4 regions of the Nocardiopsis sp. NPDC058631 genome follow, and region 3 is predicted to be linked to each of the others. Evidence: riboswitches for the same ligand, from Rfam matches in the RefSeq annotation. Region 3 holds a riboswitch; each other region holds the start of a gene.
What was found. Region 3 has a riboswitch for thiamine pyrophosphate ahead of thiD (bifunctional hydroxymethylpyrimidine kinase/phosphomethylpyrimidine kinase). Riboswitches for the same ligand answer to the same signal wherever they lie in the genome.

Region 1 (4,203 bases), on a different contig from region 3:
GGGGTGAGGTGCCGCTGCTGTACACGGAACTGGTGATGGCGGACAACCAGGTCTCCGGCTACGCGGAGCAGGCCCGTGTCCGGTCGGTCCTGCTGCGTGCCCTGGACTCCTGGGCGCCGTGGACCCTCGGGCCGCTGGGCGGTCTGGCCGTTCTGGTCGGCCTGGTCCGGGCCTGGCGGGGGAGCGGTGCGGACGGCGCTTCCGCGGGCGGTGGGCGCGGCGGCGCCCCCGCACGGAGCGGGGGATCCGACGCGGCCGTCCGGGACGTTCCCGCCCGGCCCCGCCGGCGCAGAGGGCCCCGGGCGCCCAGGGACCCCCAGTGGTGAGCCGGGCAGCCCGGAGGCCGCCGCAGGGGCGCCCGGCCCACGCCGGTGTCTCGCGGGGGACTGACGGGGCCACGCCGTAGTATCGGGCACATGTGCGGTCGTTATGCCCAGTCCCGGAACGTGCACCAGTTGCGGCTCGCCTTCGAGCTGCCCGAGCAGACCCTCCCCGAGGATGCGCCCGCCGCGTCGTGGCCGCCCCTGGAGGAGTTGGAGCCGGACTACAACATCTCGCCCGGAAGGCCCGTGTACGCCGTGCTGGGACCACCGCCCCGGGCCGACGACCAGGGCCCCCGGGGCCCCAGGTCCCTGCACACCCTGCGCTGGGGCCTGGTCCCCTCCTGGGCCAAGGACCGCAACGTCGGCTACCGGATGATCAACGCGCGAGGCGAGACCGTCGCGGACAAGCCCGCCTTCCGTACCGCGTACCGCCGCCGACGGTGCCTGCTGCCCGCCGACGCCTACTACGAGTGGCAGCTCGTCGCCAAGGACGGGACCACGCAGGCCAGTACCTCGCCCGCGACCGACCCCCAGCACAAGAAGCGCAAGGCCAAGGCCGACAAGAAGCCCTACTCCATCCACTACCGGGACGGTCGGCCCCTGGCGCTGGCGGGCATCTTCGAGCGCTGGCGCGACCCGGAGGCGGCCGAGGACGACCCGGCCGCCTGGGTGTGGAGCTGCGCGGTCATCACCACCGAGGCGGCGCCCGCGCTCGCCCACATCCACGAGCGCATGCCGGTCGTCGTACCGCCCGAGGACTGGGACGTCTGGCTGGACCCCGCCTCGGGCGCGGACGACCTGGCGCACCTGCTGGGGGAGACCCCCGTCGACCGGTTCGCGGTCGACGAGGTGTCCACCGACGTCAACACCATCAAGAACAACCGGCCCGACCTCCTCGAACCCCTCGCCGACACCGGGGGCGGCGAACCGGGGACACTTTTCTGACCCCCGGAACGGTGGACACGCCAGGGTCCCTCCTGTGTATGGTGTGCGGGGCCCCAGGGCCCCGGCACCGGGATCGAGGTGCCGCGGCACGTTCGACGTGCCCACACATGTGAATACGCAACGCGGGAGCTCGCGCCATGGCGGGCTGAGAGGGCGACTCGACGGTGTCGCCGACCGCAGAACCTGTTCGGGTAATTCCGACGTAGGGAGGCATGCCATGACGGCTACCGACGGCCGTGACGTCAGTTCCACCAGCGGTTCCAGTACCGACGGCCACCAGGTGACCACAGGGCCCATCATGGGATCATCCAAGGTCTATCGCGAGGTCGTGACCCCCGAGGGACACACACTGCGCGTGCCCCGGCGCAGGGTGGGACTCAGCAACGGCAGCCACTTCGATCTGTACGACACCTCCGGCCCCTACACCGACGACACCGTGTCCGTCGACGTCCACCGGGGCCTCCCCCCGACCCGCCGTACCTGGTCCGGGGGCCGGCCTCCGGTCGACGGCGCGGTCACCCAGCTCGCCTGCGCGAAGGCCGGAACCCTCACCCCCGAGATGCGCTTCGTGGCCGAACGCGAGGGCGTCGACCCCGAGTTCGTCCGCTCCGAGGTGGCCCTCGGCCGCGCGGTCATCCCCGCCAACCGGTGCCACCCCGAGTCCGAGCCGATGATCATCGGCAAGAACTTCCTGGTCAAGATCAACGCCAACATCGGCAACTCCGCCGTCACCTCCTCCGTCCCCGAGGAGGTCGAGAAGATGGTGTGGGCCACCCGCTGGGGTGCCGACACCGTCATGGACCTGTCCACGGGCAAGCGCATCCACGAGACCCGGGAGCGCATCCTGCGCAACTCGCCCGTCCCGATCGGCACCGTCCCCATCTACCAGGCGCTGGAGAAGGTCAACGGCGACCCGGCCGAGCTCAGCTGGGAGGTCTACCGGGACACCGTCATCGAGCAGTGCGAGCAGGGCGTGGACTACATGACCGTGCACGCAGGGGTGCTGCTGCGGTACGTGCCGCTCACCGCCCGCCGGGTCACCGGCATCGTCTCGCGCGGCGGCTCCATCATGGCCGCCTGGTGCCTGGCCCACCACCGGGAGAGCTTCCTGTACACCCACTACGAGGAGCTGTGCGAGATCCTCCGGGAGTACGACGTCACCTTCTCCCTCGGAGACGGGTTGCGCCCCGGGTCGATCGCCGACGCCAACGACGAGGCCCAGTTCGCCGAGCTCCGCACCCTGGGTGAGCTCACCCACGTCGCCCGCGCGCACGACGTGCAGGTGATGGTCGAGGGCCCCGGGCACGTCCCCATGCACAGGATCGCGGAGAACGTCCGACTGGAGGAGGAGCTCTGCGGAGAGGCTCCGTTCTACACGCTCGGCCCCCTGACCACCGATGTGGCCCCCGGCTACGACCACATCACCTCGGCGATCGGTGCCGCGCAGATCGGCTGGCTCGGCACGGCGATGCTCTGCTACGTCACCCCCAAGGAACACCTGGGGCTCCCCGACCGTGACGACGTCAAGACCGGCGTCATCACCTACAAGCTCGCCGCGCACGCCGCGGACCTGGCCAAGGGGCACCCCGGGGCACAGGAGTGGGACGACGAGCTGTCCCGGGCGCGGTTCGAGTTCCGGTGGCAGGACCAGTTCCACCTGGCGCTGGACCCGGAGACCGCCCAGTCCTTCCATGACGCGACCCTGCCCGCCGAACCGGCCAAGACCGCGCACTTCTGCTCCATGTGCGGTCCCAAGTTCTGCTCCATGAAGATCACCCAGGACGTGCGCCGCTACGCGGAGGAACACGGGCTGGACACCGTCGCCGCCATCGAGCGCGGTATGGCCGACAAGTCCACCGAGTTCTCCGAACAGGGCAACCGCGTGTACCTCCCACTCGCCGAGTAGGGAGTGTCACACGGGGTCCGTCGTCAGGCCCGCCCTCCGGCACACCGGAGGGCGGGCCGCCCGCGGCGTGTGGAAGGCTGACGTGTCCCCCGGCTACCCCCGCCCCACCTGTGAGGTCCCATGGACGTCTTCGTCCGCGACGCCGCCATGACCACCGCCGTCTTCGGCTTCTTCGCCTCGGCGTGGTTCGGATGGGCTCAGGAGCGGCCCCCGGCCGGACCGGCCACGTGGTGGCTGGGCGGCGGGTCGGCCGTGGGCCTGCTCCTCGCGGTGTTCGGCGGTGTCACGTCCTGGCTCCACTGGGACAGCGGTTCCGTCCTGTCCGGCGAGGGCGGGATGGACCTGTACCTCCTCGTCCTCGGCATCGAGTTCGGTGTCGCCCTGCTCGGCGTGATCGTGCTGCTGGCTCTGGGACGGAGCGCGTACCTCGCTCCGTGGGTGTGCCTGGTCGTGGGCGTGCACTTCTTCCCGCTCGCGCCCGTCCTGGCCGACCCCGGCCTGTACGTACTCGCTGCGCTGCTGACCGTGTGGCCGTTCCTCGCGGTGCGCTGGGCGAACCGCCGCGACCTGGCCCCCAGTTTCGCCACCGGCGCGGGCGCGGGCCCGGTCCTGCTGGTCTTCGCCCTGGTGAACGGGGTCGCCTCGCTCACCGCCCTGTAGCGGAGGCCTCCGCCTCGGCGGCGTGGGCGACCTCGACCGGACGGCCGCCCACCGGCCCGGGAGCCGTCCGGAACACACGTCCTAGCCGGGTTTGCGGGCGCTGGCCACCAGGTGCACGCCGACGTAGTCGTCGGACTCGGTGGCCCGCAGCTCCATCTCCACCAGGCGCCCCATCGACCTCGGGTCGCGGGCCAGCATCATCTCCACGGTGGAGGCGGACAGCACCGTGCGGGGTTTGACCCACTCCAGCTCCAGCCCCGCGTCCGCGAGCGTCTCGGTGAGCTGTTCGGCGGTGAAGCACCGGGTGATGGAACCGTCGGGCCAGGGGACCAGGAGCACGTCGGCGCTCGGCGCGTGGCTGAGCTCGGG
Region 2 (4,203 bases), on a different contig from region 3:
CGCGTCGCAGCCCAGCTCCATCGCCAGGGCGGCGTCGCTGGCGGTACCGATCCCCGCGTCCACGATCACGGGGACCCCCGCCCCCTCCACGATCAGCTCCAGGTTGTGCGGGTTGCGGATCCCCAGGCCGGACCCGATCGGCGCGGCCAGCGGCATCACCGCCGCGCACCCCAGCTGCTCCAGGCGCCGGGCCAGCACCGGGTCGTCATTGGTGTAGGGCAGGACGGTGAAACCCTCGTCCACCAGCTGTTCGGCGGCGTCCAGCAGCTCCACCGGGTCGGGCAGCAGCGTGTGCTCGTCCGCCACGACCTCCAACTTCACCCAGTCGGTGCCCAGGGCCTCGCGCCCCAGACGTGCGGTGCGCACCGCGTCGGCAGCCGTGAAGCAGCCGGCGGTGTTGGGCAGCGCGCGGATCCTGTTGCGGGTCAGGACGTCCCACACCGACCCCTGGGAACCGGGGGAGACCCGGCGCATCGCCACGGTGGTCAGCTCCGTCCCGGAGGTCACCAGGGCGTCCTCCAAAACGTCCAGGGACGGTGCCCCGCCGGTGCCGGTGATCAACCGGGATCCGAAGGCGGTCCCGGCGATCACCAGCGGGTCCTCGACCTGCCCGTCTCCGTGTCCGGTCATGCTCAGCCTCCCTGAACGGCGGTGAGGACGTCCACGCGGTCGCCCGCGTCCAGCGCACCGGCCGCCCACGCGGTCCGGCGCACCACCTCGTCGTTGACGGCCACGGCGATGCCGCCGGGGATCGTGCCGCCGCCGGGTGCGGTCAGGTCGCGGACGACCGCCTCCACGGTGGTGCCGTCGGCGAACTCGCGGAGGTCGCCGTTGATGATCAGTTCCACTGCCTCTCCTACTCCCACGTCGTCATGTGCGCGTTCCCGGTCGCCCGGTCCGCGGCGAACCTGCGCGCGTACTCCGGCAGGGCGCCGGTCGTGAGGGCGCGCGCCATGACCTCGCCGGTGACCGGGGTCAGCAGGACCCCGTGCCGGAAGTGCCCCGCGGCCAGGTGCAGGCCGGGGACCCGGGTCGGCCCCAGAAGGGGTTCGTTGTCGGGCGAGCCCGGGCGCAGGCCCACACACGTCTCGGTGACCTCCAGCTCGGTCACCCCCGGGACGAGCTCCCGCGCGTCCCTCAGGACCTGCCAGAGCCCTCCGGCGGTGAGCGAGGTGTCGTACCCCAGCTCCTCCTGGGTGGCACCGATGACCACCTCGCCGTCGGCGCGCGGCACCAGGTAGGTCGTGAAGCCCCGCACCAGGCCCCGGACCGTGCGGTTGACGAGGGGCGCCTCACCGGCGGGCATGCGGGCGCGCAGGAGCTGGCCCTTGACCGGGCGCAGCGGCGGCACCACCGGTTCGGGTACCGCGACGCGGTCGCCCCAGCACCCGGCGGCCAGGACGACCTGGTGGGCGGGCAGGACCCGGCCCTCGGCCAGGCGCACGCCCAGCCGGGCGCGGTCGGGGCCGGGGTCCAGGATCTCCTCGGCCCTCTGGGCGATCTCCGTGACGCCCGCGCGCCCGCCCGCGACGGCCAGGGCGCGCAGCAGGAGCCGGGGGTCCACGGAGTGGTCGTCGGGGGCGAGTACCCCGCCGCGCACCGACGGGGCCAGCATGGGCTCCAGGCGGCGGCACCCGCGGCTCGTGAGGCGTTCGGTGGTGATGCCCAGGCGTTCCTGGAGCCGGTGCAGGTCGGTGAGGACGGCCATGTCGTCGCGGTCGAAGGCGACCAGGAGCGTTCCGGTGGCGCGGTAGCCCACACCGATCCCGCTCGCCTCCTCCAGTTCTGCGACGAACCCGGCGTACATGCCCGCGGAGCGGACACCGAACTCCATGAGGGGTTCCTCGCCGAACGCGGCCTCGGTGGCGGGGGTGAGCATGCCGGCCGCGACGGTGGAGGCGGCGCGGGCCCCGGCGGGGTCGGTCACCGGGTCGGGTTCGACCAGGGTGACGCGAAGGCCCTGCTGGGCGGCCCGCCAGGCGGTGACCCGGCCGACGAGGCCGCCGCCGACCACGACGACGGTCTGTTCCTGCCGCGCCGCGGAACCGTCGTCGGTAGGACGAATCGTTCCCGGGCGGGGCCGGTCCGGTGCGCGCACGGGGCTGGTTCCACTCCCTTCGCCGGCATGACCCGGATCAGGTTCGTGCGGTCGGAGGCTCGCAGCCTCCCTCTCAGCCGGGTCCCACCCGGCTCCCGCGGGATGTGTAGAGGTCTGTCCCCATTCTAGAACCTCCTCCCGGGGCGGGCGGCAGTGGTGGGGATCTCCACGGAGGACGGCCCCGCCCGCCCCGGAAGGTGCCGGGGTCCCGCGCGGATGTGGCAGATTGGTGGGGTGACACGAAGCGATATCGACATCGACACGCTGGTCGGCGAGTGGCTGACCCTCAAGGAGGCGGCCGCGCCGCTCGGCGTGAGTCCCAACCGCATCAAGACCCTGATCCGCGAGAACCGCATGATGGGTGTGGTCCGCGGAGGCCAGCTGTCCGTCCCCGCCGCCTTCATCGACGGCGACGACATCGTCAAGGGACTGCCCGGCACCCTGGTGCTGCTGACCGACGCGGGCTTCTCCACGGAGGAGGCCCTGCGCTGGCTCTTCACCCCCGACGACACCCTGCCGGGCTCGCCCATCCAGGCGATGCGCGAGAACCGGGGTACCGAGGTGCGCCGCCGCGCCCAGGGACTGGCCTTCTGACGGGCTGACCCCAGGCGCCGCCGGGCGAGGGCCTAGGGTGGGCGGGGTGAGGACCAGCCACGGAACCAGCCTGCGCAAGCGCCTGGACGCGTCCCTTCTGTACCTGTGCACCGACGCTCGGACCGGGCGCGGCGATCTCGCCGAGTTCGCCGACGCCGCCCTGGCCGGGGGAGTGGACATCATCCAGCTCCGGGACAAGGGGCTGGAGGCCCGCGAGGAGATCGCGGCCCTGGAGGTGATGCGGGAGGCCTGTGAGCGGCACGGAGCCCTCCTCGCGGTGAACGACCGCGCCGACATCGCCCGTGCCGTGCGCGCCGACGTCCTACATCTGGGACAGCGCGACCTGCCGGTGCCCATGGCCCGCGACATCATCGGGGCGGACCCGGTCATCGGGCGCTCCAACAACGACGCCGCCGCCGCGGCCTCCTCCGCGGAGGAGGCCGGGAGCGACTACTTCTGCGTCGGCCCCACCTGGGCCACCCCCACCAAGCCGGGCCGCCCGGCCGCGGGGTTGTCCCTGGTGGAGAGGGCCGCCGCCCTGGGCACGGACCGCCCGTGGTTCGCCATCGGGGGGATCGACGCGACCAACATCGACGCGGTGCTGGAGGCGGGGGCCCGCCGGGTGGTGGTCGTGCGCGCCATCACCGAGGCCGAGGACCCGTGCGCGGCAGCGGCCGCGCTGCGGGAGCGCCTGACCGCCCGCAGCGGGGGCTGAGGGGGCAGGTGCGCGCGCCCCGGCCTCACGGCACGAGGAGGACCTTGCCCAGGACCCGGCGCTCCTCCAGGGCCCTGTGGGCCTCCTCGGCCCGCTCCAGGGGCACGGTCAGCCCCACATGCGGCGCCACCTGCCCGCTGCGGGCCAGCTCCAGGATCTGGTGTACGGCCCCGTTCGGCTCCCCGTCCTCCTCGGACTCCAGGTCGAAGAGGCCCAACACCGTGATCCCGCGGCGTTCGGCCTCCTCCGCGTCGACCTGCGAGAAGCGTCCGCCCGCGGAGCCGTAGCCGAGGAAGCGCCCTCCGTCGGCCAAGGCGCCGAACGCCGCCTCCCCGAGGTCGCCGCCGCTGCCGTCCAGGACCACGTCGACCCCCCGGCCCCCGGTGGCCTCGCGCACCCGTTCCACCCACCCGGGCACGGAGTAGTCCACGGTCGCCTCCGCTCCCAGCCCACGGGCGAACGCGAGCTTCTCCGGCCCGTGGGCGGCTCCCACGACCCGGGCCCCGGCCGCGCGGGCCAGCTGGACGGCCAGGCTGCCCGCCCCTCCCGCCGCCGCCAGTACGAGTACCCACCTGCCGGGCCCGAAGCCGCCGCTGTGCCGCAGCGACAGGGCGGTCGGTCCGTCGTGCAGGAGGGCCAGGGCCTGCTTCGGGTCCAGGCCCTCGGGCACGTCGACCAGCCCCGAGGCCGGGACGGCGACTCTCTGCGCGTACCCGCCGAAGGGGGGCACGGGCACCCCGCCCTCCGGGTCGGCCCGGCCCGTGTCGGTGACGACCACCGCGCCGACCCGGGCCGG
Region 3 (4,203 bases):
CCTCCCCCTGCTCCTCGTCACCGGGAGCTACCTGACGGTCCGGCTCCGGTTGCTCCAGTTCACCCGGCTCGCCCACGCCCTGTGGTTCGCCCTCGTCCGGAGGGAGGAGACCGGCCAGGACGTCAGGGGCGACATCTCGCACTTCCAGGCCCTGAGCACGGCCCTCGCCGCGACGACGGGGGTCGGCAACATCGCCGGCGTGGGCCTGGCCATCGGCATCGGCGGCCCGGGGGCCCTCTTCTGGATGTGGGTCACCGGCGTCCTCGGCATGGCCACCAAGTACAGCGAGGCCCTGCTCGGCGTGAAGTACCGGGTCACCGACGAGAGGGGGGAGCAGGCCGGCGGCCCGATGTACTACCTGCGCAGGGGCCTCCCCGGAGGGCTCGGCCGCCTGCTCGGCTGGGGGTTCGCGGTCTTCGGTGCGATCGCCGCCTTCGGCATCGGCAACGGCACCCAGGCCAACGCGGTGGCCGACGCGGTCAACAACGTCTGCGGAGTGGACCAGCGGACCACCGGACTCGTCCTGATGCTGCTGGCCGCCGTGGTCGTGCTCGGCGGCATCAAGGGGATCGGCAGGGTCGCCTCCGCCGTCGTGCCGTTCATGATCACCGGCTTCGTCCTCATCAACCTGCTCGTCCTGGCGGTACACCACGACCGGATCGGTCCCGCCTTCGCCCTGGTCATCGGCGACGCCTTCACCGGCACCTCGGCGGTGGGCGGCTTCGCCGGCGCCACCCTGATGTGCGTCATCCGCCAGGGCGTCTCCCGCGGCGTCTTCTCGAACGAGGCCGGCCTGGGCACCGGAGCCATCGCCGCGGCCGCGGCCAGGACCGGCCAGCCGGTCCGCCAGGCACTCGTCGCGATGACGCAGACCCTTATCGACACCCTGATCATGCTCACCCTCACCGCGATGGTGATCATCACGACCGGGGTGTGGCAGGGCGCCGAGGCCGAGGGGGCGGAGGGGGGCAACAGGGGGGTCCTGCTCACCACCGCGGCGATGGAGGTCGGACTCGGCCGGATCAGCCCCGAACTGGCGGCCCTGGGGCCGGTCTTCGTCGCCTGCGCGATAGCGGTCTTCGCGTACACGACCATCCTCGGCTGGGCGTACTACGGCGAACGGTGCGTGGTGTACCTGGCGGGGCGCGTGTTCGTGCTGCCCTACCGGGTGCTGTTCATCGCGTTCATCTTCGTCGGCGCCACCGCGCAGATCGACGCGGTGTGGCTGTTCAGCGACATCGCCAACGGGCTCATGGCGCTGCCCAACCTGATCGGGCTGCTCCTGCTGTCGCCGGTCGTGGTCGCCGAGACCAGGAGGTTCTTCGCCGACCCCGACTGGCGGAACCCGGACGCGGTCATGGAGCCCGTACGCTGACGGCGCCTACTTCCACCAGGCGTGGAAATGGTGCACGGGCCCCTGCCCGCCTCCGGCGTCGATCCCGTCCGCGTGCCGGAGCGCCTCGGTCAGGTAGGCCTTGGCGTCGCCGACGGCGGAGGCCGCGTCCGGGCGCTGCGGCAGCAGGGCCGCGATCGAGGAGGACAGAGTGCACCCGGTGCCGTGCGTGTTGCGGGTGGGGACCCTCCGCGCACGGAACTCGACCGGGTCGGCGTCCCGTGAGACGAGGATGTCGACGCTCTCCCCGCCCGGCAGGTGCCCGCCCTTGATCAGGACCCTGCGCGGACCGAACTCCAGCAGGCGGCGTGCCTGGTCGCGCATTGTCGCGAGATCGGTGGCCTCGGGCTCGTCCAGCAGGTCTGCGGCCTCGGGGAGGTTCGGGGTGAGCAGGTCCGCACGCGGCAGCAGCCGGGTGCGCAGGGCCTCGACGGCGGAGGACTCCAGCAGCCGGTCGCCGCTCTTGGCGACCATCACCGGGTCCACGACCACGTGGGGCAGTTCGTGGCGCCCGATCGCCTCGGCGACGGCCACGGTGACCTCGGCGGTGCCGAGCATGCCGACCTTGACCGCGTGCACCGTGGCGTCCGAGAAGAGGGTGTCCATCTGGCGGGTGACGAACTCGGCGGGGATCGGGTGGACCCCGGCGACGCCGCGCGTGGACTGCGCGGTCAGGGCCGTGACCACGGTCATGCCGAAGGTGCCGTGGGCCGAGAAGGCCTTGAGGTCCGCCTGGATCCCGGCGCCCCCGCTGGGGTCGCTGCCGGCGACGGAGACGATGTTGTACGCGCTCATGGGCGTTCCTTCGCTAGTACGAACTAGGGCAGGTTCGACGGGTGTGCTCTCAGCCGGTGGCCTGGGCCACCGGCACCCCGCGCCGTCGGGGCCGCCGTGTGGGCGGCCCCGCTCAGTGTGTGGTCGGGCCCGTGCGGCCGACGTTGGTGGGGGGCGTACGGGCCCGAGGGGGCCCGTACGCCCGCCTGCGCGGCTCAGGCGGTGGGGGCGTTGTCCGCGGGCCGGGCCCTGAGCAGCTTGCGTACGCGGACGACGACGAACCACAGGAACAGCAGGGCGATGACGGCGAGCACGATGTTGCTGATCAGGCCGCTCCACTGCACCAGGATCGGTTTGATGGCCGGACCGAAGGCGTAGCCGAGTCCGATCCAGATCGAGTTCCAGACGGCGGAGCCGATCACGGTGTACACGGAGAACTTGAGGATGGGCATCCGCTCGATACCGGCGGGGACCGAGATGAAGCTGCGCACCAGCGGCACGCACCGGCCCAGCAGGACCGCGAGGCCGCCGAAGCGGGCGAAGAAGCGCTCGGCCTTGTAGAAGTCCTCGACCTCCAGCAAGGGGGTCTTCTCCACCAGCCACTTGGTGCGGTCCCGGCCCAGCAGGGCCCCGATCGCGTAGAAGCCCCAGGCGCCGACCAGACAGCCGACCGTGGCCCACACGATGGCCAGCCACACGTTCATGTGCCCGTCGTAGGCGAGGAACCCCGCGCCTGGCAGGACCGCCTCACTCGGCATCGGGGGGAAGAAGGTCTCGATGAACAGGGCCACACCGACACCGGGCTCGCCCAGGGTCGTCATCAGGCTCAGGACCCAGCCGATGAACCCCTCGTACTCGTGGACGACCTCGCCCTCCATCGCCGGGTTCGACGCCGTCCACAGATTCGCTGGCATGAGCAGTGGATTCCGTTCTTGCCGGTCAGACGCCGGTCGAGACGCGGAGGGCCTCGGCCTGCGTGCGCTTGCGGCGCTCCCAGACGATGGCCGCGGTCACGATCGCAAAGCCGACGACCATGAAGGCGACGGTCACGGGGACGTCGGTGGGGGTGAGGAACTCACGGGACTCGGTCTGCCAGGGCCACAGCGCGCGCAGGGATCCGGCCATGAGGCCGGTGAGTACGACGAGGGTCATGTGGTGGAAGTTCTCCAGGAGGAACTGGAGCAACTTCACGAACAGGGACAGGCCGGTGAGCATGCCCAGGGCGAAGATGCCCAGGTAGGCGATGTCGAAGTCGCCGACGGCGTTGATCGTCGGCTCGTACAGGCCCAGTGTGAGCAGGATGAACGAGCCGGACAGGCCGGGCAGCACCAGGGCGCAGACGGCCACGGCGGCTGCGAGGAAGACGACCACCGGGTGCGTGGGCAGGTTGGCGCCGGGCAGTCCCGTGAGCAGGAACGCGGCTGTGGCGAACACCAGTGCCACGACGTAGTGCCCTGCCTTCCAGGGCCTGCCGGCCCCGGCGTAGGGGATCCACAGGCAGGCCAGGACCAGGCCGAAGAACAGGGCGTAGGCGTACTGGGTGTAGGCGTCGACCAACGGCGCGAGCAGGAGGGCGGCCAGGACCAGGAAGATCACCATGCCGACCAGAGCGGGGACCAGGACGCTCCAGTCCACCTGGCGGAACTGCTCCTGTGCGCGCTCCTTGCCGCGCCCGCGCGGGACGTCTGTCACGTACCTCTTGATTCCGCTGACCATGTGGCCCGCGCCGCCGATGAGCTTGTCATAGAGGCCGACGATGAGGGCGACGGTGCCGCCGCTGATGCCGGGAAGCGCTTCAGAGGCGCCCACGGCGCCGCCGCGCACCGCGTTGAAGAGGTAGGAGCCTACGGAATTGGCCATCTGAGTAGTTGGGCGCGGCCCGGGAAGCCCGGGAGGGGGCGCGCCATCCTCCGTCCTAAGGGTGTCACCGCGCACACGAACGTGCGCTGGGTGGGGGATGAGGCGAGAAAGGGGACCGTCCGAATCGGCCGGAGACTGCGGCCGACGGGATCTAAGGTACAAGGGGCGGGGGCCGC
Region 4 (4,203 bases), on a different contig from region 3:
GATGGGCGCGACCGGTCACCTGGAGGCGGAGGAGGTCGAGGAGCACGGGAGCAGGGGGCTGGCCCTGGACCCGACCGAGCGCGGCGGCAGCTGCTACCACGGGGAGCAGCCGTTCTTCTGCGACTTCGTCATGCGCTGGCTGCGCGGTTCCAACGTGCTCGGTGAGCTCCAGGAGGAGCGCGAGGAGGCGCTCACCAAGGGCGGCATCACCGTGCGGACCACACTCGACAACGACGTGCAGCGGGCCGCGGAGGAGGCCATCGAGAAGTACGTCCCGGCGGAGGAGTCCACCAAGTTCGCCGCCCAGGCGGTCGTCGAGCCCGGCACAGGCCGGATCAGGGGCATGGCGCAGAACCTGCGCTACGGCTTCGACGACGAGGAGGTCGGCACGACCTCCATCAACCTGGCGGTGGACAGCGAGGCCGGCGGTTCGCTCGGCTACCAGGCGGGGTCGACGTTCAAGACGTTCACCCTGGCCGCGGCCCTGCACTCCGGGCTGGACTACGGCACCAGCTTCTCCTCGCCCAAGAGCGTCTCGGTCGGGGGGCTCAAGAACTGCGACGGCGGCGTGATGTCCGGGTGGAGCGTGAGCAACGCCGGGGAGAGCGACGGCGGCGAGCACAACATGATCAGCGCGACCAAGGGGTCGGTGAACACCTACTTCGCGCAGCTCCAGAAGCGTGTCGGCCTCTGCGAGACCTCGGAGATGGCCGAACGGGTGGGCATCCACCGCGCCGACGGCGCACCGCTGGAGGTCTGGAGCTCCTTCACCCTGGGCGACCAGGAGGTGTCCCCGCTGACCGTCGCCAACGCGTACGCCACCTTCGCCGCCCGGGGCACCTACTGCGAGCCCGTCCCGGTGACGTCCGTGCGGATCGGCCGTGAGGGGGAGGAGGGCACCCGGGAGGTCGAGGTCCGCAGCGAGTGCGAGGAGGGCAGGATCCGACGCGACGTCGCGGACGGGGTCAACCACCTGCTCCAGCAGACGTTCAAGGGGGGCACCGCCAACGGCCTCGGCCTCGGACGCCCGGCCGCGGGCAAGACCGGCACCACCGACAACGCCGCCTACGCCTGGTTCGCCGGACACACGCCGAACCTCGCCTCCTCGGTCGTGGTCGGCGACATGCGCGGCGGTGAGGAGAACCCGCTCCAGGGCGTGACCATCGGCGGGCGCTACTACGGCATCGTCTACGGCGGCACGCTGCCCGGCCCCATCTGGCAGGCCACCATGCGCAAGGCCACGGCCGACCTCCCGGCGGAGAGCTTCGGCCCGTCGCCGAAGGCGTACGGCAACCCGTCGGCGAAGCCGCCCAGGGGCGGGGGCGACGAGGAGGACGACGACGCCTGACCGCTTCCGCGGGGAGGCGGGACCGCTCGGTGTCCCGGGCGCGGACGAGGGCCGTGGGGAGGAAACACCCCACGGCCCTCGTTGTTGACGCATAATGGAGTGAAACCGACAGGGGAGCGCGTGAGCGCTGAGAGTGCGGCCCAGGCCGCAGACCCTTACACACCTGATCTGGGTCATGCCAGCGAAGGAAGTCGTAGGAACCCGTCTCCGGAAGGCGTGCTCCCGCGCAACCGGGACCCCCCGGCGCGCGGTGCCGTCCGGCGCCGCTCTTGGCCACATGGGCCCTCGTCCACCCCGACGAAGGGACACCACCTGATGAGTACCGAACCCCGCCGCACCGGCTTCTGGCGTGACCTCCTCGGACAGCTGCGCGGCTGGCGCACCGTCGACATCGTCGTGGCGGCCGTGATCGGCGTCGCCGTCGGCGTCGTCTTCTGGCTCTGGAACATCGTCTGGTCGGTCACGACGCCGCTCTTCGTCGGGTTCCCGCCCGCGCAGGCGGTGGTCTACGGCATGTGGCTGCTCTCCGGCGTCCTCGGCGGGCTGATCATCCGCAAGCCCGGCGCCGCGCTGCTCACCTCGGTCGCGGCCTCCTCTGTGTCGGCGGTCCTGGGCACCCAGTGGGGGGTCACGGTGATCCTCGACGGAACGCTCCAGGGCATCCTTCCCGAGCTCGTCTTCCTCGCCTTCGGCTACCGGCGCTGGGGCATGGGCGTGGCCGTGCTCGCGGCGGCCGTCGCCGGCCTCTCCCCGGCCATCCGCGACAACATCGCCTACAACGTGGCCTGGCCCCTGCACCTCCAGGTCGTCTACGGCGTCATCGTCGTGATCAGCGCGGCGGTCATCGCGGGAGTGGGCGCACGGCTCCTCACCACCGCCCTGGCCAGGTCCGGCGCGCTGGCCCCCTTCCCGTCGGCCAAGGGCTGACCCGTGGCCGACCACAACCGCCGCGGTCCCGCCGGGGCGACCGCGCAGCACCCGACCGCACCGCCCGCCGCACGGTCCACCGGGGGTCGGGGCGCTCGTGTCGAGCTGTCCGGCTGGGGCTGGCGCCACTCCGGCCGCGACACGTACGCGCTGCGCGGGGTCGACCTCACGGTCGAGCCCGGTGAGCGCGTGCTCCTGCTCGGAGCCTCCGGAGCGGGCAAGTCCACCCTGCTGCACTCCCTGGCCGGGCTCACCGGCCCCGACAGCGCCCTCAACGGAGACCAGGAGGGGACACTGCTGGTCGACGGCCGCCCCGCCGACCGGAGCCGGGGCGCGGTCGGCCTGGTCGGCCAGGATCCGGAGACGCAGCTGGTGATGGCCCGCGCGGGCGACGACGTCGCCTTCGGCCTGGAGAACCTGGGGGTGGACCCCAGCCTGATCTGGCCCCGGGTGGACCACGCGCTGGACTCGGTCGGCTTCCCGTACGGGCGGCGCCACTCCACCGGCGCCCTGTCGGGCGGTGAGAAGCAGCGGCTGGTCATCGCCGGGGCGCTCGCGATGCGGCCGCGCCTGCTCCTGCTGGACGAGCCCACCGCCAACCTCGACCCTGCCGGTGCCGCGCTGGTGCGCGGGGTCCTGGAACGCCTGCTGGCCGAGACGGAGGCGACCCTGGTCCTGGTCGAGCACCGGGTCGCGGACGTGGTCGGTCTGGTGGACCGGGTCGTGGTCGTCGAACCCGGCGGCGGTGTGATCGCCGACGGCGACCCCTCCGCCGTGTTCGCCGAGCACGGGCGCTCCCTCGCGGAGCGGGGAGTGTGGATCCCGGGGAACGGCCCCGTGCCCGACCTGGCCCCCGCCCCGGGCGGCGGCCCCCGTCTGGAGGCCGTGGGCGTCGCGGCGCGCACCCCCTTCCAACTGGGCATGCGCGCCGCGCCGCGAAGGGTGGTGCTGGACGGCGTGGACCTCGTGGTCGCGGCCGGTACCGCGACCGCCCTGACCGGGCCCAACGGGGCGGGTAAGTCCACGCTGCTGTCACTGGTGGCGGGGCTGTCCCGACCCCACCGGGGCGAGGTCCTTCCGCGCGGCCCCCTGGCCGGCGCTGACCGCCGCCCGCTGGTGCGCTGGCCCGCACGGCTCCTGGCCCGGCACGTGGGCACCGTGTTCCAGCACGCGGAGGACCAGTTCGTCACCGGAACCGTGCGGGACGAGCTGCGCTTCGCGCCGCGGCGGGCCGGGGCGGGCGAGGCGGAGACGGAGCGCCGGGTGGACGAGCTGTTGGAGCGGCTGCGCCTGACCAGGCTGGCCGACGTCCACCCCTACACCCTCTCGGGCGGTGAGAAGCGGAGGCTGTCGGTGGCCACGGCCCTGAGCTCGGGCCCCTCGCACGCGCCCGACGTCCTCGTCCTGGACGAGCCGACCTTCGGCCAGGACACCCGGACGTGGACGGAGCTGGTCGAGCTGCTGGGGGCGCTGAGGGCCGAGGGGCGGGCCGTCGTCATGGCCACCCACGACGAACTGCTCCTGCGGCACCTCGCGGACGTGCGCGTGCGCGTGGCGGAGGGCCGCGCGGTCCCGGACACGGTCGCGGGGACGGGGGAGGTGGGCGGATGAGTGCGTCGCAGGACCGGAACGGGACGGGTGGCGACGCCCTGACCCTGGACGTGCCGCAGGACGGGGGAGCGCGCTACTGGCTCGCCCGGCTCAACCCTGCGGCCAAGCTGCTGGCCGCCCTGGTGCTGGGGATCGGTCTGATCCCCGCGGTGGACGCGGTCACCGGAGGCGTGGTCCTGGCCGGTGTGCTGCTGCTCCTGCCGTTCAGCGGGATCGACCGGCGCACGCTGCTCGTCCTGGGCGGTCCGTTCCTGCTCATGGGTCTGTCCAACGGCCTGGTCAACTACCTGTACGGCGAGCACGGGGCGGAGGGCGCA

Region 1: another riboswitch for thiamine pyrophosphate. It lies ahead of thiC (phosphomethylpyrimidine synthase ThiC); the one in region 3 lies ahead of thiD (bifunctional hydroxymethylpyrimidine kinase/phosphomethylpyrimidine kinase).
Region 2: another riboswitch for thiamine pyrophosphate. It lies ahead of thiO (glycine oxidase ThiO); the one in region 3 lies ahead of thiD (bifunctional hydroxymethylpyrimidine kinase/phosphomethylpyrimidine kinase).
Region 4: another riboswitch for thiamine pyrophosphate. It lies ahead of ACFWTE_RS21745 (ECF transporter S component); the one in region 3 lies ahead of thiD (bifunctional hydroxymethylpyrimidine kinase/phosphomethylpyrimidine kinase).

What each region holds. Positions count from the first base shown of each region.
Region 1 covers NZ_JBHXQY010000107.1:5,408-9,610, reverse strand. The annotation lists gene ACFWTE_RS25660 (DUF3068 domain-containing protein) at 1-326, shown strand, start outside; gene ACFWTE_RS25655 (SOS response-associated peptidase) at 417-1,268, shown strand; TPP riboswitch at 1,381-1,492, shown strand; gene thiC (phosphomethylpyrimidine synthase ThiC) at 1,486-3,174, shown strand; gene ACFWTE_RS25645 (hypothetical protein) at 3,295-3,834, shown strand; gene ACFWTE_RS25640 (class I SAM-dependent methyltransferase) at 3,916-4,203, opposite strand, start outside.
Region 2 covers NZ_JBHXQY010000137.1:2,610-6,812, forward strand. The annotation lists gene ACFWTE_RS27980 (thiazole synthase) at 1-630, opposite strand, end outside; gene thiS (sulfur carrier protein ThiS) at 633-848, opposite strand; gene thiO (glycine oxidase ThiO) at 857-2,065, opposite strand; TPP riboswitch at 2,095-2,207, opposite strand; gene ACFWTE_RS27995 (Rv2175c family DNA-binding protein) at 2,315-2,692, shown strand; gene thiE (thiamine phosphate synthase) at 2,739-3,407, shown strand; gene ACFWTE_RS28005 (zinc-binding dehydrogenase) at 3,433-4,203, opposite strand, start outside.
Region 3 covers NZ_JBHXQY010000010.1:72,441-76,643, forward strand. The annotation lists gene ACFWTE_RS05975 (alanine/glycine:cation symporter family protein) at 1-1,375, shown strand, start outside; gene thiD (bifunctional hydroxymethylpyrimidine kinase/phosphomethylpyrimidine kinase) at 1,382-2,188, opposite strand; TPP riboswitch at 2,177-2,278, opposite strand; gene ACFWTE_RS05985 (DedA family protein) at 2,383-3,081, opposite strand; gene ACFWTE_RS05990 (DUF368 domain-containing protein) at 3,107-4,027, opposite strand.
Region 4 covers NZ_JBHXQY010000074.1:14,935-19,137, forward strand. The annotation lists gene ACFWTE_RS21740 (transglycosylase domain-containing protein) at 1-1,348, shown strand, start outside; TPP riboswitch at 1,449-1,555, shown strand; gene ACFWTE_RS21745 (ECF transporter S component) at 1,664-2,275, shown strand; gene ACFWTE_RS21750 (ABC transporter ATP-binding protein) at 2,381-3,886, shown strand; gene ACFWTE_RS21755 (energy-coupling factor transporter transmembrane component T family protein) at 3,883-4,203, shown strand, end outside.